Regions from separate parts of the Klebsiella sp. WOUb02 genome, predicted to be linked through region 2. Evidence: predicted binding sites of a transcription regulator. Region 2 holds the regulator's gene; each other region holds the start of a gene.
The links. Region 2 encodes PhoB, which activates phosphate uptake and scavenging genes when phosphate is short. Its sites were predicted from a motif close to CTGTCATAAAACTGNCNNAT; they were not measured.
Positions count from the first base shown of each region.

Region 1: kdgR (DNA-binding transcriptional regulator KdgR) is a predicted target of PhoB. The motif match lies at 4,434-4,453, and genes of this name have one in related genera.
Region 3: pstS (phosphate ABC transporter substrate-binding protein PstS) is a predicted target of PhoB. The motif match lies at 3,528-3,547, and genes of this name have one in related genera.

Region 1 is NZ_CP170110.1:558,643-566,682, reverse strand. It holds gene ftsI (peptidoglycan glycosyltransferase FtsI) at 1-1,392, opposite strand, end outside; gene cspE (transcription antiterminator/RNA stability regulator CspE) at 1,584-1,793, opposite strand; partial or broken gene ABOC21_RS09390 (DUF2627 domain-containing protein) at 1,806-1,950, opposite strand; gene ABOC21_RS09385 (YebO family protein) at 2,586-2,876, opposite strand; gene mgrB (PhoP/PhoQ regulator MgrB) at 2,951-3,094, opposite strand; gene ABOC21_RS09375 (YobH family protein) at 3,255-3,494, shown strand; gene kdgR (DNA-binding transcriptional regulator KdgR) at 3,551-4,342, opposite strand; gene ABOC21_RS09365 (MFS transporter) at 4,520-5,893, shown strand; gene htpX (protease HtpX) at 5,972-6,853, opposite strand; gene prc (carboxy terminal-processing peptidase) at 7,091-8,040, opposite strand, start outside.
Region 2 is NZ_CP170110.1:2,534,065-2,542,104, reverse strand. It holds gene sbcC (exonuclease subunit SbcC) at 1-2,761, opposite strand, end outside; gene sbcD (exonuclease subunit SbcD) at 2,758-3,960, opposite strand; gene phoB (phosphate response regulator transcription factor PhoB) at 4,142-4,831, shown strand; partial or broken gene phoR (phosphate regulon sensor histidine kinase PhoR) at 4,853-6,149, shown strand; gene brnQ (branched-chain amino acid transporter carrier protein BrnQ) at 6,558-7,877, shown strand; gene proY (proline-specific permease ProY) at 8,000-8,040, shown strand, end outside.
Region 3 is NZ_CP170110.1:3,761,719-3,769,758, forward strand. It holds partial or broken gene glmU (bifunctional UDP-N-acetylglucosamine diphosphorylase/glucosamine-1-phosphate N-acetyltransferase GlmU) at 1-1,259, shown strand, start outside; partial or broken gene glmS (glutamine--fructose-6-phosphate transaminase (isomerizing)) at 1,463-3,293, shown strand; gene pstS (phosphate ABC transporter substrate-binding protein PstS) at 3,633-4,673, shown strand; gene pstC (phosphate ABC transporter permease PstC) at 4,800-5,759, shown strand; gene pstA (phosphate ABC transporter permease PstA) at 5,759-6,649, shown strand; partial or broken gene pstB (phosphate ABC transporter ATP-binding protein PstB) at 6,695-7,469, shown strand; gene phoU (phosphate signaling complex protein PhoU) at 7,611-8,040, shown strand, end outside.

The DNA of each region.
Region 1 (8,040 bases), 2.0 Mb from region 2:
CATCATATGTTCCACCTCATGAACAATCGGCTCCGGCATCACCCGGGTGCCAATCACCGGCGGGTCGATACGGGTAATGGATAGCGGGCGCTCAATACCAAAACCGCCGATAGTGGCATAGACATGCGCCAGCTGCAGCGGGGTAACCATCAGACCGTAGCCGAAGGCAAAGGTCGCGCGATCCAGCTGGCCCCAGTAGCGGCGCTGGGGCATCAGCCCCGCGCTTTCGCCGGTGAGCCCCAGCCCGGTGGGATCGCCAAAACCGAAGGCTTTATAGGTATCGATAAGATGCTGCACCGGCATGGCCAGCGACAGATGCGAAACCCCGGTATCGCTGGATTTTTGCAGGATCCCGGTCAAAGTCAGCTCCGGGTAGTAGCCGACATCGCGAATACGGTGACCATCCAGCACAAAGGGATGGGTATCCACCACGCTGTCCGGCCGCACAATCCCCTGCTGCAGCGCCGTCATCACCACCAGCGGTTTGACCGTGGAGCCGGGCTCAAAGATATCGCTGATGGCGCGGTTACGGAAATCATCCAGTTTAGCGTCATCCCGATTATTGGGGTTGAAGTCCGGATAGCTGGCCATCGACAGAATTTCACCGGTGTCGATCTTAATCAACACCGCCGCGCCCGACTCCGCTTTATTCCAGTTTACGGCGTTATCCAGCGCATCTTCGGTGACCGTCTGCAGGCGTTCATCGATACTCAGCTGAATATTATGCGCCGGAACCGACGCCTCCTCGGTAATATTCTCAATCACCTGGCCATGGCGGTCTTTGCGCACCAGCCGGCGCCCCGGCTTGCCGGTAAGCTGGGCATTAAAGCTTTTTTCAATCCCTTCAATGCCCTGGTTATCGATATTGGTAAATCCCAGCAGGTTAGCCGCCACGTGCCCCGCGGGATAAAAGCGGCGCGACTCATCGCGCAGGTTGATCCCCGGCAGATGCAGTTTGTCGATCCACTCGGCCTGCTCCGGATTAACCTGGCGAGCCAGGTAGATAAAGCGCATATGCGGATGGCTCGCAACCCGTTTGGCCAGCTCGCTCAGGTTGAGGTGCAGCGCCTCGGCCATCGCCTGCCAGCGCGGGCCGTAGCCGACGCCCCCTTTTTCCACTATCGTTTGCGGGTCGGCCCAGATGGCGCTAACCGGTACGCTGACCGCCAGCGGGCGGTTCTCGCGATCGCTTATCATTCCGCGCTGAACGTCGATAGGCTCTTCACGCAGAGAACGCATATCCTCTTGCTTCACCAGATTATCGGGAGAGACAATCTGCAGCCATCCCACCCGGCCTAATAACAGCCCAAGGCAGCCGAGGATCGCCGCGCACAGCAGCCCAAAGCGAATCGGGGTGAAATTCGCGCCTGACTTAGATTTGTTCTTTTGCACCGTAGCTCCAGCATTATTTTGCAACCAACTGATTTAACAGTAAATCGACAAAACAGGATGCGATACAGTGCTAATAAAGGTGTTGTTTTGCAACAAAGCGCGACGAAGGGGGAAAATCGGAAATGTTTTGCAATAAACGCTAAAAAGCCCCGCGAAGGCGAGGCTTTCTTTACAAGATGAGTGGTCTTGAATCAGATAGCAGTTACGTTAACTGCTGCCGGACCTTTCTGGCCGTCCTGAATTTCGAACTCAACGTTCTGGCCTTCAGCCAGAGTTTTGAAGCCATTACCCTGGATAGCGGAGAAGTGTACGAACACGTCTTTGCTGCCATCAGCCGGAGTAATAAAGCCAAAACCTTTAGACTCGTTGAACCACTTAACTTGACCTTTAATCTTTGCCATTTGCAAAATTCCTTAGACTGTTTTCTTCGCCCGCAGGCGCTTACATAGATAAAACTGACACACTACTGCATGAGGCACTAATATAAGGTTCGGCAGAGAAGCGGTATTCAACGACAACGTGTTTACTCAGGACTTCTTTACTGAAAATGCCACACATAAACAGAACTGTACCTCGTTTAACCCGAAAGGTGTTATCACATACAACGTTAATAATGGCAAGCCATTTTTAAACAGCTCTCGATCCTTCGCACAAAATATAAGAGGATCATTTGACCAACTGCACGTTTATGCGCCTTTTTGCGGCCGTGGTTAATCTCTGCCGGTGCGGAAAACATCCGATTACGCATGGATGATATCTGCAACTTTTTCACCGTAGCTCAACAACTTCGCGGCGTCCAGCCCGCGGGGCATGCGCCCCGCCAATTTTAAGGGGTCCGCGGCGGAGTACCTGCATAACGATGCGCGCAAACGCGCATATTGATAGCTGAAAATTCGCTTAGACCGAAAATATGCAGGGTTAATTAAACCTCATTCACCACACGATAAATAGTGTTTACATTACGCATTAATAATGAAATTTCGATGACACTTTCTTTCATCATGCAATTAAATCACGAGGTTATTATTTTATTTGATTAGCTCAAAAATCCATAACTTATTGGATAAAAGTGCGATCGCTAACACATTAAGCAGTATAAGAAATGTGGCAACAACAGATGAAGGATAAGGATAAGTTATTGCGCAAGGCGATGAGGCAGGCGTACACCAGCGCGGTGTACACCCGTTTATCAGCTAGCGTTCAGCGACGAGACGGATAAAGTCGTCGTCATCCTTGCCCTTCTCAACGGCTGAAGGTTCGGCAACCTCTTCCTTCTCCAGCTTATTGGCTTCGCAGAGACGACGCAGCAGCGCGTTTTGGCGCTTTTGCTGATCCAGCAGAGCCTGCAGCAGCGCAATCTGCTCGTTGGCGCGCGAACTTGCGCGATTAACAAAAAACCATAACAACAGGCCGACAAGCAACAGCGCAACGGAAAGCGCCAGCGATGCCAGATTTACGATCCCAGGACTTAGTAACTCACTCATTTCACCACCTCAAAGAGAAGGCGTTTATTCTACCACCCGCGCAGCAGAAGAAAATCAGTCGTAATAAAAATCTCTTACCAGGGGATGAATTTGTTGATGGTGCAGATGCCGCTGAAAAACTGCACGTCCTGATCGCACATTACGTTAAGCATCTGCGTCCATAGCAATAAACAGCCCGCTATGACAACTATCAGCAAAACCCAGCGTAATTTTTTCACTCCACACTCCGCATCAATACCAGATGTTACCAGGATAGCACGCTCATCTTAAACCGCGGCTAACTGTAATACGAAAGGCAAGTTTAAGAATCATAGACTTGTTTCAACTCGTGTACCTGTCAGAATAAACGCCGAGGATAATACAAATTATGAGGCAACAATGCGATTGATCATTCGTACGATTGTAGTACTGGCCATCTTATGGATTGGCGTATTATTAAGCGGCTACGGCATGTTGATTGGTAGCAATGAGAACGCGGCGGGGTTGGGCCTCCAGTGTAAATATCTGACCGCCCGCGGCACCAGCACCGTGCAATACGTGCACTCTGATAGCGGCATTATTGGTCTGACCGACTGTCCGGTTCTGCGCAAAAGCGAAACCGTGATCGACAAAGGTTAATCCGGCCCGGGCTACGGCAGGAAGCCTCTTCCCGTCGTAGCCGACGCCCATTGCGATCAGAACGGATAGTCGTTATAGCCCATCTGTTCAGAAATTTTACGCGCCGCGGTGTGCAGCATGGCAACGTATTCGTGCAGCCTCTCCTCAGAGAAGCGCAGCGTCGGGAAAGAGATACTCAGACCGGCAATCACTACGCCAAAGCGGTCGAAGACCGGTACCCCAATGCAGCGAAGCCCCTCTTCCTGCTCTTCGTTATCTTCGCCATAGCCCTGCTGACGAACGCTATCCAGAACCGCCAGCAGCTCTTCGGTGCTGGCGATCGTCCGCTCGGTGCTGCGCTTATATTCAACGCCTTCGAGGATCTGCTCCACTTCGGCGCGGTCGCGCCACGCCAGCAGCACTTTGCCAATTGCGGTGCTGTACAGCGGGTTGCGGCGGCCGATACGCGAATACATGCGCAGGTTATACATCGAATCGATTTTATGGATGTAGACGATACTGTCTTCATCCAGCGCGCCGAGATGGATTGTCTCTTTAGTCAGACGCGACAGTTCGCGCATCTGAATATCCGCACTGCGCACCAGATCGACATTCTGCAGCGCGCGCGCGCCCAGCTCGAACAGCTTCAGCGTCAGGGAGTACTTCTCCGACTCACCTTCCTGGGCGACGTAGCCCAGCGACTTCATGGTTTGCAAAAAGCGATAAACGGTGCTTTTTGACATCATAACGCGCTGGGATAGTTCGGTAATACCAATTTCACGCTCTTCGCCAAGCGCCTGCAGGATGCCAAAAACCTTCAATACTGAAGAGACAGAATCTGGCTGTTTATCCAAATCTGCAACTGCCATTTATCACCTCATCGCAACTGTTTTATAAAAATTAGAACCGGTTTTTATTATAAATTCGCATCCTGACGCCCGCAATCGTTCTTCTGCTCATTCGTTACAAATCTGCGACATACAGCCGAATAATCAATGCTAAAATCATTAACCTGAGAATAGTCACGATAAAGTCACAACCTTAATATGGATAACAACACTCCCGATGGTCTGCCCCTGCCGCAGCGCTACGGCGCCATTCTGACCATCATTTTAGGCATCGCGATGGCCGTACTCGACGGCGCCATCGCCAACGTGGCCCTGCCGACCATCGCCACGGATCTTAACGCTTCACCCGCAGCCTCAATCTGGATAGTCAACGCTTACCAAATCGCCATCGTGATTGCGCTGCTGCCGCTCTCCTTTTTGGGCGATATGTTTGGCTATCGGCGTATCTATAAAATCGGCTTGCTGGTTTTTACTTTTACCTCGCTGGCCTGCGCCCTCTCCCACTCGCTTGAGATGCTGACGCTCGCCCGCGTCGCCCAGGGCCTCGGCGGCGCCGCGCTGATGAGCGTCAATACCGCGCTCATTCGTCTTATCTTCCCGAAGCGCTTCCTTGGGCGGGGAATGGGGATTAACTCGTTTGTGGTCGCCGTCTCATCCGCGGCCGGTCCGACAATCGCCGCAGCGATCCTCTCCATCGCCTCCTGGCAGTGGCTGTTTTTAATCAATATTCCGCTGGGAATTATTTCGCTAACGCTCGCCATACGCTACCTGCCGGCCAACAGCGGCCGCAGCAGGATCGCCCGTTTCGATCTTCCCAGCGCCATCATGAACGCGCTGACCTTCGGCCTGCTGATTACCGCACTCGGTGGCTTTGCCCAGGGGCAATCCGACCGACTGGTGCTGGCTGAAGCGGCCGCAACGCTGGTTATCGGGTTCTTCTTTATTCGCCGCCAGCTGCAAATGCCGGTGCCGCTGCTGCCGGTTGATCTGCTGCGAATCCCGCTGTTCTCGCTCTCTATTTGCACGTCAGTCTGTTCCTTCTGCGCACAGATGCTGGCGCTGGTTTCGCTGCCCTTTTTCCTGCAGGCTACGATCGGACGCAGCGAGGTAGAGACCGGGCTGCTGCTGACGCCCTGGCCGTTAGCGACGATGGTGATGGCGCCGCTGGCGGGTTACCTGATTGAGAAAATTCACGCGGGGCTGCTGGGAGCGGTAGGTCTGGCGGTAATGGCCTGCGGCCTGTTTGGCCTGGCGCTGCTGCCCTCATCCCCGTCCGATCTCGATATTATCTGGCGCATGGCGCTCTGCGGCGCGGGTTTCGGTCTGTTCCAGTCGCCGAATAACCACACTATCGTCTCATCGGCCCCGAGCCACCGCAGCGGCGGGGCCAGCGGAATGCTCGGTACCGCCCGACTGCTGGGGCAAAGCACCGGCGCGGCGCTGGTCGCCTTGCTGTTCAACCTGCAGGGTAACGGCGGCACCCATACCGCGCTGCTGCTGGCCGGAGGGCTGGCGGTCGTGGCGGCCACCGTCAGCGGGTTGCGCGTTACCCAGCCGCGCCCCGGACAGTAGCCCGGCGCGATTTAGGCGCAAAAAAACCGCAGCCCGGTTAAGGCTGCGGTTTTTATTTCCCTGCGCTGAAGGAGATGACTACTTCAGATATTCTCCGCTACGCAGCGCTTCGATACGCTTATCCAGCGGCGGGTGCGTCATAAACAGCTCGCTCATCGATTTCGCTTTGCCGTTTATGCACAGCGCCATCATGCTGCTGGCTTCCTGCGGCTCGTAGCTGGTTTTCAACCGCTGCAGGGCGGCGATCATTTTCTCGCGGCCGACCAGGCGGGCAGAACCGGCATCCGCATGGAACTCGCGGTAGCGCGAGAACCACATGGTGATGATGCTGGCCAGGATCCCAAACACCAGCTCCAGGACGGTGGCGACGGCAAAGTAAATCAGCGGGTTGCCGTTGCTGCTTTCACCTTCATCGCGGTTGCCGCCGAGGAATCCAGCGGCAATTTGCGCGATAACGCGCGAGATAAAGATGACGAAGGTGTTCACCACCCCTTGAATCAGGGTCATGGTCACCATATCGCCGTTGGCAATGTGGCTGATTTCATGGGCAATAACGGCTTCCGCCTCGTCACGGCTCATGTTCTGCAGCAGCCCGGTGCTGACGGCCACCAGCGAAGCGTCACGGCGCGCCCCGGTGGCAAACGCGTTAATATCCGGCGCATGGTAGATGGCGACCTGCGGCATGCCGATCCCCGCCTGCTGCGCCTGCTGCGCGACGGTATTCATCAGCCAGCGTTCGGTTTCGTTACGCGGCTGCTCAATGACTTCCCCACCCACCGATTTTAGCGCCATCCATTTCGATATCATCAGCGAAACGATCGAGCCACCAAAACCAAAAAGCAGCGCCATGATCAGTAGCCCGGTCATGCTGCTTGACTGTATTCCCGTCAGGCTTAGCACCAGCCCAAACACCGCCATAACGGCCAGGTTGGTCAACAGGAAGAGCGCGATTCGCATCATAATTTTCTTCTAACCTCGATTTAACAAAACGCACTATGCGATTCCCCATATCGTATGGGTACAACGTTAATTTTCAACCATCCTCCCCCGCTAAGTCACGAGAAAGACACAACTTTACATTTTGTAGCATATCGCTGACATCTGCATAATAGATTGACATCGGGCGCGGGAGAATCGAGGTTTTTGGCGGGAGAAACGGATAAAAAAACGGGCACAACATGTGTGCCCGTCGGATACTTATTTGCTAACCGGTGGTTCCACCGCCGGCCGGTCTTTCTCCAGATGGGCCAGGTCGAGCGCGATATGTACCGTTTCATCAAGATACGGATCCGGCTCCTGGTAATCCTTCGGCAGATCGTCCAGCTTCTTAAGCTGCGGCTTACCTTCACGCTTCAGGCGGTCGTTAATCCGCGCCAGACGAGTCGCATCATCCTCTTCGTTCTCTTTTTCGCGCTGGGCGTAGTTCAGAGAAACGATATTGCGCTTGTCTTTCATCGCGTTATAGCGAGCAATGTCCTTCATGATGTACTGGAATTCCGGATCTTTGGCAATCCGCTCATCATGCAGCTTCAGCAAATCGGGGCCAAACGGCGTCAAGTCGCCGGACTTGACGTAGGTCGCGGCGTTAACGCTATCCCACGGCAGGGCATTATCTTCATACTGCTCGCCGGTCTCGCGATCTTCGCTGCCGGTTGGCATCATGATGTCCGGCGTTACGCCCTTACGCTGAGTGCTGCCGCCGTTGATGCGGTAGAACTTCTGGATGGTGTACTGCACGGAACCCAGCGCCGGCCAGTCCGGACGCAGCATCTGATCGTAAATGCGGTTCAGCGAACGATACTGCTGTACGGTGCCTTTCCCGAAGGTTGGCTCACCCACGATCAGCGCGCGACCGTAGTCCTGCATCGCCGCGGCGAAGATTTCAGAAGCCGAAGCGCTGAAACGGTCAACCAGCACGACCAGCGGGCCTTTGTAGTAAACGACGCCGTCAGTATCGCTGTCTTCACGCACTTTGCCGTTGTTATCGCGAACCTGCACCACCGGACCAGACGGGATAAACAGACCGGAGAGCGATACCGCCTCGGTCAGCGCGCCGCCGCCGTTGCTGCGCAGGTCGATAACGATGCTGCTGACGTTCTGTTTTTCCAGCTTCTGCAGCTGCACCTTGACGTCATCCGTCAGGCCAA
Region 2 (8,040 bases):
GCAGCTGATAGCGGCCATGCAGGCGGTTAAGCTGATGGTTCGCCAGCCAGACAAGGTTATCCAGCGTCAGCCCCTGGGCAAATTTACGGAATTTATCGCCCTCTTTGGAGCCGATCAGCGAATTGAGCCACGCCCAGTCCTCCAGCTGCCGCGCGGCGAGCGCGATCTCCTGCTGCAGCGCCTGCTGGCGCTGCTGATTCTCGGCATTCTGCTTCAGCTGCTGGCGGATCTCCCCCTGGCGGGCGCTATTTTCCCGCAGCAGCAGGGCCAACTGCCGTAAACGGGCCTCAATCTCTTCAACCGGCCGGGTGATGTCGCCCTCCGCCGGCGGCTGCTGTCGATGCTGCGCCAGCGCTTCGCCGGCCCGCAGGGCGAGCGCGCTATTTTGCTGGAGCGTATTTTCCAGCGTTTGCCTCAACTGCTCCAGGCGCTGACGGGTCTCCTCATCGAGCAGGGCGTCGAGAAACGCCTGCTGGTCGGCAAACGGGCTGGCGGCGAGGGCGGCGGCGAACCGGCCCTGGCTCTCTGTCAGCAGCCGCTGCTGCTGGCTCTCCTGCTGGCCAAGGGTGCGCCACTGGCTCTGTAGCGCCAGGCAGTCGTCGTGCACCTGACGCCAGCCCTCAAGCGGCGCGGGCGGGACCGCCTCTTGCGCCTCCGGCAGCGTCTCCAGCAGGGGAATCAGCTGCTGCAGACGCTCCTGCAGAGCGGCGGATTCGTCACTTTTGGCCTGCCAGCCGCGGGTTTCCTCCTCGCGCTCGGCCAGCCAGGCCGCCGCCCGTTCAGCTTCGGGCATGCTGAGGGTAAAGACCGCGAGTTCGTCGCTGAGGGCGCTATGACGCTGCGCCAGCTCCTGCCGCAGCTGCTGTAGCTGCAGTTCGCACTCCTGCTGCTGGGTCTGCCAGGCCAGCCGCTGCTGATGCTGATACAGCTGCTGCTCCCGCTCCTGCTGGGCCTCCAGCCAGCCGGGGATATCATCCTCCGGCTGCAGGTCAATGCGCAGTTCGCCGATGACGGCCTGCCACTGAGAGGTAAGCGCTTGCTCCTGCTGGAACAGCGATTCTTGCTCCTCTTTTTGTTTAAGCTTTTGTTTCAACAGCGCATCCAGCTCGCCGCGCAGCTGAGCGCCTTCTTCCGCCAGCTGTTTCACCTCGCTCTCCAGCGCCTCGCGGCGGGCCTGATTAACGCCGGGCGTCAGCGCCCGATATTCGGCGACCGCCGGGTGTTCGCAGGAGCCGCATAGCGGGCAGGGCGCACCGGGCTGCAGGCGCGCGCGCTCCTCTTCCAGTCCGGCAATCCGCGCCTCCAGCTCACAAATGGCTTTTACATCGCTGAGCTGCTGGTTTTTATCTTTATAAGCCTGGCGGCGCTGGGTCAGCGTCGTTTCGAGCTTCTCCTGCTCCTGGCGGCCGGTCTGCTCCGCCGTCTGCAGCTGATTGAGGCGCTGGCGCAGGGGCAGCAGGCCGCTATGCAGGGCTGCCAGCTGCTGACGCTGTGGGCGGGCGGCGGCGTGGCGGGCAAGGTCGTCGCGCAGCCGATCGGCATCCAGCGCCAGCGCCGCCGGCGGCAGTTCGCCGAGCCGACGGCGGGTTTCCGCCAGCCGCTGCTCAAGCGTAGCCTGCTGCTGTGCGTCGCGCGCCTGCTGCTGGAACGCCGCCCGCCAGCCTGCCAGGGCATTGCTCCACTGACGATAGCGGTCGTTGGTCTTCAGCCATTCGGCGAGCGATTGCTGCGCCTGCTGCAGCTGGCTCGTTTGCTGCTGCGCCGCGAGCCGAATGCCCGCCCGCAGACGCAGCCGTTCGTGTAAGCGAGTATTTACTTCTTCCACCTGGCGGCGGGTCTGCGCCAGCGCGGCGTCCTGCTCCTGCTGTCGGGTCCACAGCGGACGCAACCGATCGGCAGGTAGCGCCTGCTGCAGCGCCGCAAGCTGCGGTCGGGCCTGCTCCAGCGCCTGCTGCGCCTCGCGCAATCGCGCCTGGGTCTGGCTCTCGTCGCGGCTAAGCTCCTGCTGACGCAGCAGCCATTGTCGGGCATTTTGCTCGCGTGCCTGCTCGGCGAGCCGCTGCTGTTCTTCAGCAGTAAGTGCTTGCAAACTTTGTTCCAGCGCCTGCTGCTGCTCATCGCTTAACAGCACAACGCCGGAGGCCTGGGCCTGCAGTTTTTCCAGCTCGCTGTGGGCGAGTTTATGCTTTTCAAACACCTGGGCGGAGATCTGACCGTAAATTTCGGTGCCGGTGAGCTCCTCCAGCAGCTCGGCGCGCTCTTTGGGTTTGGCGTTAAGAAAGGCGGCGAACTGGCCCTGGGAGAGGAGCATCGAGCGGGTAAAGCGGCCGTAATCGAGGCCGGTGAGCGAGGCGGTCATCTCCAGCTTGTCTTTGACTTTGTCGGCGAGGATTTGCCCATCGTCGCAGCGGGCCAGCTCGACGCGGGGCGCCTGCAGGTTGCCGTCGGGCTGGTTGCGCGCGCGGTTCTGGCTCCAGAAGGCGCGGTAGGCGATACCTTTGACCTCAAATTCAACTTCAGCCAGGCATTCGGCGGTATTGCGGGTCATCAGATCGTTTTGCGATTGCGACACGCTGCTCAGGCGCGGCGTTTCGTGGTACAGCGCGAGGCAAATGGCGTCCAGCAGGGTCGTTTTCCCGGCCCCCGTCGGCCCGACGATTGCAAACAGCCCGTTGCTGGCGAACGGTTCGGCGGTGAAATCGATTTTCCACTCGCCTTTCAGCGAGTTAAGGTTTTTCAGGCGCAGGCTCAGAATTTTCACAGGCGCTCCTCACCGTTCAGGCTGTGCAGCGTTTCGTTAAACAGCTGCTCGAGGCGCTGCTGCTGCGGCTCTTCGAGGCTCTCCAGCGCCAGGCGACGGGCAAAAACCTCCTCAACCCGCAGTTCGCTGAGGGTTTCCCGCCGTTCGCCGGCGAGGATGCGCTCGCGCTGGGCGCGGCTGCGGCGCACCAGCAGCACTTCCACCGGCAGCGTTTCGCAGCGGGTCTGAATCTGGCGCTGGATATCGTGCAGATATTCGTCGCTGGTGATTTCAATATCCAGCCAGGCGGCGGGCAGATCCGCGCTATCCTGCCAGCGGTCAAGCTGTTCGCAGATGCTGGCAAAATCGCCCTTTAGCACCGCCAGCGGCTGGACAACCGGCACCGCCAGCGGACTTACGTCCGTCAGACGGCCGTCGGTAAAGGTCACCAGATTGACGCTTTTATTTTTCCCGGTCTCATCGAAGCTCAGGGAGATCGGCGAGCCGCTGTAGCGGATATGCTCGCAGCCGCCGACGATCTGCGCCCGGTGGATATGGCCCAGCGCAATATAGTCGGCAGGGGGAAAATGGCTGGCCGGGAAGGCGTCGAGGGTGCCGATATAGATCTCGCGCACCGCGTCGCTTTTGCTGGCGCCGACGGTGGTCAGGTGGCCGCTGGCGATAATCGGCAGCGATCGGTCGCCGCGCAGGGCGCAGGCCTGCTGGTACTGCTGCTGATAGTAGTCGCTGATGGCGGTGAGCAGCAGCTGCTGCTTTTCACCGCTGGAGTGCCCGGCCTGGCTGGTGACCAGCTCGCGGGGGCGCAGGAACGGGACCGGACAGAATATCGCCCCCGGCGCGCCGTCGCGCAGCGGCAGAACGAAGGGGGCGTGGCCGGCGTTAGCCACGACCGTGGTTTTTAAAAAGGCCAGGATGTCGCGCGATTCATTCAGCGTGGCGACCGAGTCATGATTGCCCGCCAGCACCACCAGCCGACAGCCGGTTTGCTGAAGCTGAACCACGAAGTGGTTATACAGCTCGCGGGCGTAGCTCGGCGGCGAGCCGGTATCAAAGATATCGCCGGCGACGATAATGGCATCGACCTCGTGCTCCTGCGCGCTGGCCAGCAGCCAGTCGAGAAAGGCCGCATGCTCAGCGGCGCGGCTTTTGCTGTAAAAGTTTTGTCCGAGATGCCAGTCAGAGGTGTGAATGATGCGCATAGATATTCCGTAGCCTGAGAGCGTTGCCGCCAGTATACCATTGACGGAAAGGGAGTTAAGTGCGTGTCACAATGCAAAATCCTCGATCGTCATACGCCCCTTTTTTTCATAAATCTGTCACAAAACTGACGCATAATGGCGCCGCACTCTATACTGATGGCTAAAAAACACAGGGTAAATAATGGCGAGAAGAATTCTGGTCGTTGAAGATGAAGCTCCAATTCGCGAAATGGTCTGTTTTGTTCTGGAGCAAAACGGCTTTCAGCCCGTCGAGGCGGAAGATTTTGACAGCGCGGTGAACCAACTCAATGAACCCTGGCCCGATCTGATTCTCCTTGACTGGATGCTGCCGGGCGGGTCGGGTCTGCAGTTTATTAAGCAGCTTAAGCGTGAGGCGATGACCCGCGATATTCCGGTCGTGATGCTGACCGCGCGCGGTGAAGAGGAAGATCGCGTTCGCGGCCTGGAGACCGGCGCCGATGATTACATCACCAAGCCTTTCTCGCCGAAAGAGCTGGTGGCGCGAATCAAAGCCGTGATGCGGCGAATCTCCCCGATGGCGGTGGAAGAGGTGATTGAAATGCAGGGGCTGAGCCTCGATCCTTCCTCCCATCGCGTGATGACCGGCGAAAACCCGCTGGATATGGGGCCGACCGAGTTTAAGCTATTGCACTTCTTTATGACCCACCCGGAACGCGTATACAGCCGCGAGCAGCTGCTGAATCACGTCTGGGGGACTAACGTGTATGTAGAAGACCGAACGGTAGACGTGCATATTCGCCGTCTGCGTAAAGCGCTGGAACAGAGTGGCCATGACCGGATGGTACAAACGGTTCGCGGCACGGGATATCGTTTCTCCGCCCGTTTCTGAATGTCGACAGGAGTGTGAACCGTGCTGGAACGGCTGTCATGGAAAAGGCTGGCGCTTGAGCTTTTCTTATGTTGTATCCCGGCCCTGATTCTCGGGGCGGTATTTGGTCATTTACCGTGGTTTTTACTGGCGGCGGTGACCGGACTTCTTATCTGGCATTTCTGGAATTTACTGCGTCTTTCGTGGTGGCTGTGGGTAGACCGCAGCATGACGCCACCGCCGGGAAGCGGCAGCTGGGAACCGCTGCTGTACGGCCTCCATCAGATGCAGATGCGTAATAAAAAGCGCCGGCGCGAGCTGGGCAGCCTGATCAAACGCTTTCGCAGCGGAGCGGAGTCGTTGCCCGACGCGGTGGTGCTAACCACGGAGGAGGGGGCGATCTTCTGGTGTAACGGCCTCGCACAGCAGATCCTCAATCTGCGCTGGCCGGACGACAGCGGACAAAACATCCTTAACCTCCTGCGCTACCCTGAATTCGCCAGCTACCTAAAAAGCAAGGACTTCAGCAAACCGCTCAATCTGGTCCTTAATAACTCGCGCCATCTGGAAATCCGCGTGATGCCCTACAGCGACAAGCAGATGCTGATGGTGGCGCGCGACGTGACGCAGATGCACCAGCTTGAAGGGGCGCGGCGCAACTTTTTTGCCAACGTCAGCCACGAGTCTGCGCACGCCGCTAACGGTGCTGCAGGGGTATCTGGAGATGATGCAGGAGCAGGTGCTGGAAGGGGTGACGCGGGAAAAGGCTCTGCATACCATGCGCGAGCAGACCCAGCGCATGGAGGGGCTGGTTAAACAACTGCTGACGCTGTCGCGTATTGAAGCGGCCCCGGTTCTGGCGATGAACGACAAAATCGACGTGCCGACGATGCTGCGGGTTGTCGAGCGCGAGGCGCAAACCCTTAGCCAGAAAAAGCATATCCTGCACTTTGTGGTCGACGAGTCTTTGCAGGTTCTCGGCAATGAAGAGCAACTGCGCAGCGCGATCTCAAATCTGGTGTATAACGCGATTAGTCATACTCCGGAGGGCACGGAGGTTACCGTCAGCTGGCAGAAAGCGCCGCACGGCGCCCTGTTTAGCGTCGAGGATAACGGCCCGGGGATTGCGCCCGAGCATATTCCGCGGCTCACCGAGCGCTTCTATCGCGTGGATAAAGCGCGCTCGCGGCAAACCGGAGGCAGCGGCCTGGGGCTGGCGATCGTCAAGCATGCGGTCAATCATCACGATAGCCGGCTGGATATTGAGAGTACGCCCGGCAAAGGCACGCGGTTTAGCTTCCTGCTGCCGGAACGTTTAATTGCCAAAAAAAGCGGCTAGCCGCCGCGCTGTCAACATAACTTGTCAATGACCAGCTTCGGCTGGTCATTTTCGTTTGCAGTCAATTTTCCGCTGCGTAATTAACGAACGTCCGCTGCTTTTTTGTTCGCATGATTAGCCATATGTTTTCCTTCATTATGGTCAATAGAGCTGGATATAAATTAAGACTTAGCATAATCATCTGCTTTTGCGATCCCGCCTTGCTTTAAAACGTTATAAGCGTTTAAATTGCGCCCCAGCAGTCGTAGACAGACTGCTTTTGCGTGGTAATTCAAAAAACAATTCTTTCCCACGCCGCTTCGGGAGCATATCTCGCTGAGTTTCCGGCAATAGCCGCTGTATCATCCCTAAGGGAAGGCACGGTATTTTTCCGTTTAACACCACCACATCCACAGGCAGTATGAATTTATGACCCATCAGTTAAAATCTCGCGACATCATCGCGCTGGGCTTTATGACCTTCGCGCTGTTCGTCGGCGCAGGCAACATCATCTTCCCTCCCATGGTTGGTTTACAGGCTGGTGAACACGTCTGGACCGCCGCTATCGGCTTTCTGATCACCGCCGTGGGTTTACCGGTGCTGACGGTCGTGGCGCTGGCGAAAGTCGGCGGCGGCGTTGAAAGCCTGAGCACCCCGATTGGTAAAGTGGCGGGGATCCTGCTGGCCGTGGTCTGCTATTTGGCGGTGGGTCCGCTGTTCGCGACTCCGCGTACCGCGACGGTCTCCTTTGAGGTGGGCATTGCTCCGCTGACCGGCGAAGGCGCGATGCCGCTGCTGATTTACAGCGTTATCTATTTTGCCCTGGTGATCCTCGTTTCGTTATATCCCGGCAAGCTGCTGGATACCGTCGGCAATTTCCTCGCGCCGCTGAAAATCATTGCGCTGATTATTCTCTCCGTCGCGGCGATTATTTGGCCGGCGGGGCCGATCAGCAACGCGCTGGAAGCCTACCGTACCGCGCCGTTCTCAAACGGTTTCGTCAACGGCTATCTGACGATGGACACCCTCGGCGCGATGGTCTTCGGGATCGTCATTGTTAACGCCGCCCGCTCTCGCGGCGTCACGGAAGCGCGCCTGCTGACCCGCTATACCGTGTGGGCCGGCCTGATGGCGGGCGTCGGCCTGACGCTGCTGTACCTGGCCCTGTTCCGCCTCGGCTCCGACAGCGCGACCCTGGTCGATCAGTCGGCCAACGGCGCGGCGATTCTGCACTCGTACGTCCAGCACACCTTCGGCGGCGCGGGGAGCTTTATGCTGGCGGCGCTGATTTTCATCGCCTGCCTGGTTACCGCGGTTGGCCTGACCTGCGCCTGCGCGGAGTTTTTCGCCCAGTACCTGCCGCTCTCCTACCGCTCGCTGGTGTTTATTCTCGGCATCTTCTCGATGGCGGTCTCTAACCTCGGGCTGAGCCACCTGATTCAGATTTCGATCCCGGTGCTGACGGCTATCTATCCGCCGTGTATCGCACTGGTGGTATTAAGCTTTACCCGCAACTGGTGGCATAATTCGTCCCGCGTTATTGCGCCGGCCATGTTTATCAGCCTGATGTTTGGTATCATTGACGGCATTAAAACGTCGGCGTTTGCCGATTTGCTGCCGGCGTGGACCGCGCGTCTGCCGTTGGCGGAGCAGGGGCTGGCCTGGCTGATGCCGACCGCCGTGATGGTGGTTCTGGCGGTGGTCTGGGATCGCGCCGTAGGACGTCAGGTGACATCCAGCGCGCACTAGCCGGCGTTTAAAATCAGTGTTAAACCACGGGACTTCAGGTCCCGTGGTTTTTTGTTTTTCAGGTAATCCTCTTTTGATCTTCGCCCATTGAAGGCTAAAGGAGAAAAACGGCATGGAATACGATGGAAAGTAGTAACAAACTTAAGCGCGGGCTAAGTACCCG
Region 3 (8,040 bases), 1.2 Mb from region 2:
TGTCATTGATGCTACTAAAGATTTAGGTGCTTCTTCTGTGCACCTTGTGTACGGGCACGGCGGCGATCGGCTGCGTCAGACGCTGCATGAAGACAATCTTAACTGGGTTCTGCAGGCGGAACAGCTGGGGACCGGCCATGCGATGCAGCAGGCGGCGCCTTTCTTCGCCGATGACGAAGATATCATGATGCTGTACGGCGACGTCCCGCTGATCTCCGTCGATACCCTGCAGCGCCTGCGCGCCGCTAAACCGCAGGGCGGAATTGGCCTGCTGACGGTGAAGCTGGACGATCCGAGCGGCTATGGGCGCATCACCCGTGATAACGGCCGGGTTAGCGGCATCGTTGAGCATAAGGATGCCAGCGAAGCGCAGCGTCAAATTCAGGAAATCAACACCGGGATCCTGATCGCCGGCGGCGCCGATTTAAAACGCTGGCTGGCTAAGCTGACGAATAACAACGTCCAGGGCGAATACTACATTACCGATATCATCGCCATGGCCTATCAGGAAGGCCGGGAAATCGTTGCCGTCCACCCTCAGCGCTTAAGCGAAGTGGAAGGCGTCAACAACCGCCTGCAGCCTCTCCCGCCTTGAGCGCGTCTATCAGTCTGAACAGGCGGAAAAACTGCTGCTGGCGGGCGTTATGCTGCGCGATCCGGCACGTTTTGATCTCCGCGGCACCCTGACGCACGGGCGCGACGTTGAGATTGATACTAACGTTATCCTTGAGGGCAACGTGGTGCTGGGCGATCGGGTGAAAATCGGCGCCGGCTGCGTGATTAAAAACAGCACCATTGGCGATGATTGCGAAATCAGCCCCTACTCGGTGGTGGAAGATGCCCATCTGCAGGCGGCCTGCACCATCGGGCCTTTCGCGCGTCTGCGGCCGGGGGCGGAGCTGCTGCAAGGCGCGCACGTCGGCAATTTTGTCGAAATGAAGAAAGCGCGCCTGGGCAAAGGCTCGAAGGCGGGGCATCTCACCTACCTCGGCGATGCGGAAATCGGCGATAACGTTAATATCGGCGCAGGTACCATCACCTGTAACTATGACGGCGCCAATAAATTTAAAACCATTATTGGCAACGACGTGTTTGTCGGGTCGGATAGCCAGCTGGTGGCGCCGGTAACCGTCGGTAACGGCGTGACGATCGCCGCCGGCACCACGGTGACCCGCGATATTGCCGATCATGAATTAGTATTAAGCCGCGTGCCGCAGGTCCATAAGCAGGGCTGGCAGCGTCCGGTGAAGAAAAAGTAGGTCATTTATCCCTCGTCCTTTCGGGATGAGGGCCGGGGTGAGAGGATAAAATAATCCTCCCCCCATAGCAGTAACCATAAAAATAACCCCACTCTCTACAAGGCTCGGGGCGCCCGGAAAGGGCATTATCCAACGTAAATGCGTTGGGTAAACACAGGTCAGCGACAACGCATGGCATAACGCCATTATCAGGAAATTTAACTATGTGTGGAATTGTTGGCGCAGTCGCGCAGCGTGATATTGCTGAAATCCTTCTCGAAGGTTTACGTCGTCTGGAATACCGGGGCTATGACTCTGCCGGTCTGGCAGTGGTTGATAACGAAGGACACATGTCCCGCGTTCGTCGGCTCGGTAAAGTACAGATGCTGGCTCAGGCGGTAGAAGAGCAGCCGTTGCACGGCGGTACGGGGATTGCCCATACCCGCTGGGCGACCCACGGCGAACCGTCCGAGAGCAATGCGCATCCGCATGTTTCTGAACATATTGTGGTGGTCCACAACGGCATCATCGAAAACCATGAACCGCTGCGCGAGCTGCTGCAGTCGCAGGGCTATATTTTTGTATCAGAGACCGATACGGAAGTGATTGCTCATCTGGTGCACTGGGAGCTGGAGCAGGGCGGCACCCTGCGTGAAGCCGTTCTGCGCGCCATCCCCCAGTCTGCGCGGCGCCTACGGTACCGTGATCATGGATACCCGCGATCCGGGCACCCTGCTGGCCGCTCGTTCAGGCAGCCCGCTGGTTATTGGTCTGGGGATGGGGGAGAACTTCATCGCCTCCGATCAGTTGGCGCTGCTGCCGGTGACCCGCCGTTTTATCTTCCTCGAAGAGGGCGATATTGCGGAAGTCACCCGCCGCTCGGTGGTGGTATTTGATAAGTCCGGCGCGGCGGTTAAACGCCCGGATATTGAATCCAACCTGCAGTACGACGCGGGCGATAAGGGCATCTACCGCCACTACATGCAAAAAGAGATCTACGAGCAGCCGAACGCTATCAAGAACACCCTCACCGGGCGGATTAGCCACGGAGAGGTCGATCTGAGCGAACTGGGCGCCAACGCCAACGAGATGCTCTCTCAGGTTGAGCATATTCAGATTGTCGCCTGCGGCACGTCGTATAACTCCGGGATGGTTTCTCGCTACTGGTTTGAAGCGCTGGCCGGGGTGCCGTGCGATGTCGAAATCGCCTCCGAATTCCGCTATCGCAAATCGGCAGTGCGCCGCAACAGCCTGATGATCACCCTCTCCCAGTCCGGCGAGACGGCGGATACGCTGGCCGCTCTGCGCCTGTCGAAAGAGCTGGGATATCTTGGATCTCTGGCTATTTGCAACGTGCCTGGCTCATCGCTGGTTCGCGAGTCCGATCTGTCGCTGATGACCAAAGCGGGCACCGAAATCGGCGTGGCTTCCACCAAAGCCTTCACCACCCAGCTGACCGTGCTGCTGATGCTGGTGGCGAAACTGGCGCGCCTGAAGGGCCAGGATGCGGCGATTGAACACGATATCGTGCATGGCCTGCAGGCGTTACCAAGCCGAATCGAGCAGATGCTGTCGCAGGACAAGCGCATTGAAGCGCTGGCGGAAAGCTTCTCTGATAAGCACCACGCGCTGTTTCTCGGCCGTGGCGATCAGTTCCCTATTGCTCTTGAAGGGGCGCTGAAGCTGAAAGAGATCTCGTATATCCACGCGGAAGCCTACGCCGCCGGTGAGCTGAAGCACGGTCCTCTGGCCCTGATTGACGCTGAGATGCCGGTCATTGTGGTCGCGCCGAACAACGAACTGCTGGAGAAGCTAAAATCCAACATCGAAGAAGTTCGCGCCCGCGGCGGTCAGCTGTACGTCTTTGCCGATGGCGATGCGGGTTTTAGCAGCAGCGACAATATGCACATCATCCAGATGCCGCACGTTGAAGAGGCGATCGCGCCAATCTTCTACACCGTCCCGCTGCAGCTGCTGGCCTATCACGTCGCGCTGATTAAAGGCACCGACGTTGACCAGCCGCGTAACCTCGCAAAATCGGTTACCGTAGAGTAAAGCACAACGCATCCTGTAAGGGCTGCCATTCGGTGGCCCTTTTTGTTATCCGCAGATCGTTTTTTTATCGCGGCGGTAAACAGTTTGTCGGCGCTGGTTTATGACAAACTGTCATCTTTGACGACGGTATTGGCTGTCAAAAAAATAAAATATTCCCGTAAAATTCCCGTCACTTAAATAATTAACACCATGATTTATAGTGTTTTTATTTTATTCTGTTGCGCATCTTTTTGCCTGTCATAAAACTGTAATAATTCGTACATTTTACTGTCACCTCTTTGTCCTATTTTGCTCACCATAGCCTCGAAACAACGATTTACGAATCCAGCAGGAGACATTATGAACGTTATGCGTACCACCGTCGCAACAGTTGTCGCCGCGACCTTATCTATGAGCGCTTTTTCTGCATTTGCAGCAGCAAGTCTGACGGGCGCAGGCGCAACTTTCCCTGCGCCGGTGTATGCCAAATGGGCTGATACTTATCAGAAAGAGACCGGCAATAAAGTGAACTACCAGGGCATCGGCTCTTCCGGTGGTGTAAAACAGATTATTGCCAACACCGTTGATTTCGGTGCTTCTGATGCTCCTCTGGCTGATGACAAGCTGGCTCAGGAAGGTCTGTTCCAGTTCCCAACCGTTATCGGCGGCGTGGTGCTGGCCGTTAACCTGCCAGGCCTGAAGTCCGGCGAGCTGGTGCTGGATGGTAAAACGCTGGGTGACATCTACCTGGGCAAAATTAAGAAGTGGGATGACGAAGCGATTGCTAAACTCAACCCGGGCAAGAAGCTGCCGGCACAGAATATCGCCGTCGTGCGTCGTGCCGATGGTTCCGGTACTTCCTTCGTCTTCACCAGCTACCTGTCGAAAGTGAACGAAGAGTGGAAATCTAAAATCGGCGCCGGCTCTACCGTTAACTGGCCGACCGGCCTGGGCGGTAAAGGTAACGACGGTATCGCCGCTTTCGTTCAGCGTCTGCCTGGTTCCATTGGCTACGTTGAATACGCCTATGCTAAACAGAACAATCTGGCCTACACCAGACTGCTGTCTGCCGACGGCAAGCCGGTTAACCCAACGGAAGATAACTTCGCTAACGCCGCGAAGGGCATCGACTGGAGCAAGTCCTTTGCCCAGGACCTGACTAACCAGAAAGGTGATAATGCATGGCCGATCACCTCAACCACTTTCATCCTGGTGCACAAAGCTTCCAGCAAGCCTGAGCAGACGGCTGAAGTGCTGAAGTTCTTCGACTGGGCGTATAAAAACGGCGGTAAAGAAGCTAACGCCCTGGATTACGCAACGCTGCCGGAAAGCGTGGTTGAGCAGGTTCGCGCTGCATGGAAAACCAACGTGAAAGACAGCAGCGGTAAAGCGCTGTACTAATACTCGCTATACTTCGCGCTGCGGGCCACGTTGCTTGCGGCGCGAATTATTTTGGGTATAGCATTACCTTTGTCTTACAGGTCAGTAATATAGAGACCTTTCGGACCCGAACTTAAAGAGTAACCTATGGCTGCAACCAAGCCGGCATTCAACCCTCCGGGGAAAAAGGGTGACATAATTTTCGGCGTGCTGGTCAAACTGGCGGCGCTGATTGTGCTATTGATGCTGGGCGGCATCATCGTTTCCCTGATTATCTCTTCGTGGCCAAGCATGCAAAAGTTTGGCTTTGCCTTTTTGTGGACTAAAGAGTGGGATGCACCCAACGAAATCTTCGGGGCGCTGGTTCCGATCTACGGTACGCTGGTTACCTCATTTATTGCGCTGCTGATTGCCGTTCCCGTGAGCTTCGGTATTGCGCTATTCCTGACCGAGCTTTCTCCTGCCTGGCTTAAGCGCCCTCTCGGTATTGCGATTGAGCTGCTGGCGGCTATTCCGAGTATCGTGTACGGCATGTGGGGCCTGTTTATCTTTGCTCCGCTGTTCGCGACCTACTTCCAGGAGCCGGTTGGCAACATCATGTCGACTATTCCTTTCGTTGGCGCCCTGTTTGCGGGACCGGCGTTTGGTATCGGTATTCTGGCGGCCGGCGTTATCCTGGCCATTATGATCATCCCTTATATCGCCGCGGTTATGCGCGATGTCTTTGAGCAGACGCCGGTGATGATGAAAGAGTCGGCCTACGGCATCGGCTGTACCACCTGGGAGGTTATCTGGCGCATTGTGCTGCCATTTACCCGCAACGGGGTGATAGGCGGCGTGATGCTCGGTCTGGGGCGTGCGCTGGGGGAAACCATGGCGGTGACCTTTATTATCGGTAATACCTACCAGCTGGATAGCGCTTCGCTCTATATGCCGGGCAACAGTATCACCTCTGCGCTGGCGAATGAGTTTGCCGAAGCCGAGTCTGGCCTGCACGTCGCGGCGCTGATGGAGCTGGGGCTGATTCTGTTCGTTATTACCTTTATTGTTCTGGCCGCATCTAAGTTCATGGTGATGCGTCTGGCGAAGAATGAGGGAGCACGCTAATGGCGACGATTGAGCTACAAACCACCGCCGAGCTGGCGGAATCCCGCCGTAAAATGCAGGCTAAGCGGCGCCTGAAAAACCGCATCGCGCTGGGCCTCTCAATGGGGACGATGATATTCGGTCTGTTCTGGCTTATCTGGATCCTGATGGCCACCGTGACCCGCGGTATTGACGGTATGAGCCTGGCGCTGTTTACCGAAATGACCCCGCCGCCGAACACCGCTGGCGGCGGCCTGGCTAACGCCCTCGCGGGCAGCGGCCTGCTGATCCTGTGGTCAACGATCTTCGGTACGCCGCTGGGCATTTTAGCGGGGATTTATCTGGCGGAATATGGACGTAAATCCGCGCTGGCGGAAGTGATTCGTTTTATTAACGATATCCTGCTTTCCGCGCCTTCTATCGTGGTGGGCCTGTTCGTCTACACCATCGTGGTCGCACAGATGCAGCACTTTTCCGGCTGGGCGGGGGTTATTGCCCTGGCGCTGCTGCAGGTGCCTATCGTGATTCGTACCACCGAGAATATGCTGAAGCTGGTGCCGGACAGCCTGCGTGAAGCGGCCTACGCCCTGGGGACGCCGAAATGGCGCATGATTTCCGCAATTACCCTGAAAGCCTCGGTTTCCGGCATTATGACGGGGATCCTGCTGGCTATCGCGCGTATCGCCGGGGAAACGGCACCGCTGCTGTTTACCGCGCTCTCCAACCAGTTCTGGAGTACCGATATGATGCAGCCGATCGCCAACCTGCCGGTCACGATTTTCAAATTTGCCATGAGTCCGTTCGCGGAGTGGCAGCAACTGGCGTGGGCCGGGGTACTGATTATCACCCTGTGCGTACTGCTGCTGAACGTTCTGGCGCGCGTGGTTTTCGCGAAGAATAAACACGGTTAATTTTTGCGGCGCGGCGAAACGCGGCGCTGAATGAGGAAGAGATTGATGAGTATGGTGAATGCTACCCCGGGTAAACTTTCAGTTCGTAACCTGAACTTCTACTACGGAAAATTCCATGCCCTGAAAAACATCAACCTGGATATTTCCAAAAACCAGGTGACGGCGTTTATTGGCCCGTCAGGCTGCGGTAAGTCGACCCTGCTGCGTACGTTTAACAAAATGTTTGAGCTGTATCCGGAGCAGCGTGCGGAAGGCGAAATTTTGCTGGATGGCGATAATATTCTCACCAATACCCAGGATATCGCCCTGCTGCGCGCCAAGGTCGGGATGGTCTTCCAGAAGCCGACGCCGTTCCCGATGTCGATTTATGACAACATCGCCTTTGGCGTTCGCCTGTTTGAAAAACTGTCGCGCACCGATATGGACGAGCGCGTGCAGTGGGCGCTGACCAAGGCCGCGTTGTGGAACGAAACCAAAGATAAGCTGCATCAGAGCGGCTACTCTCTCTCCGGCGGCCAGCAGCAGCGTTTGTGCATTGCGCGCGGTATCGCGATCCGCCCGGAAGTGCTGTTGCTTGATGAACCCTGCTCCGCGCTGGACCCGATTTCCACCGGGCGCATTGAAGAGCTGATCACCGAGGCTGAAGCAGGATTACACCGTCGTTATCGTTACTCACAACATGCAGCAGGCTGCGCGTTGTTCTGACCATACGGCATTTATGTATCTTGGCGAGCTGATTGAATTCAGCAACACGGACGATCTGTTTACGAAGCCCGCTAAGAAGCAAACTGAAGATTACATTACCGGCCGCTACGGTTGATATGCTCCTCAGCTTTCAGGCTGTACCCGCGCTGGCTGCCTTTGCTCACCCCGGTTACGTAGCCGTATATCTACGCGCCCGGGGATTTGCGCTGTTGCCGCCTCGCTATGGCCAGAAATCTCTTGGGCATCTGGAGGAACGATGGATAACCTAAACCTTAATAAACATATTTCCGGCCAGTTCAACGCTGAACTGGAGTATATCCGCACCCAGGTAATGACGATGGGTGGGCTGGTGGAGCAGCAGCTTTCTGATGCGATCACCGCGATGCACAACCAGGACAGCGAGCTGGCAAAGCGAGTTATCGATGGTGATAAGCAGGTCAATATGATGGAAGTGGCCATTGATGAAGCCTGCGTGCGCATCATCGCCAAACGTCAGCCTACCGCCAGCGACCTGCGCTTAGTGATGGCGATTATCAAAACCATCGCCGAGCTGGAACGCATCGGCGATGTCGCGGATAAAATTTGCCGCACGGCGCTGGAGAAGTTTTCCCAGCAGCATCAGCCGCTGCTGGTGAGCCTGGAGTCTCTTGGCCGCCACACCGTGCAGATGCTGCATGATGTGCTGG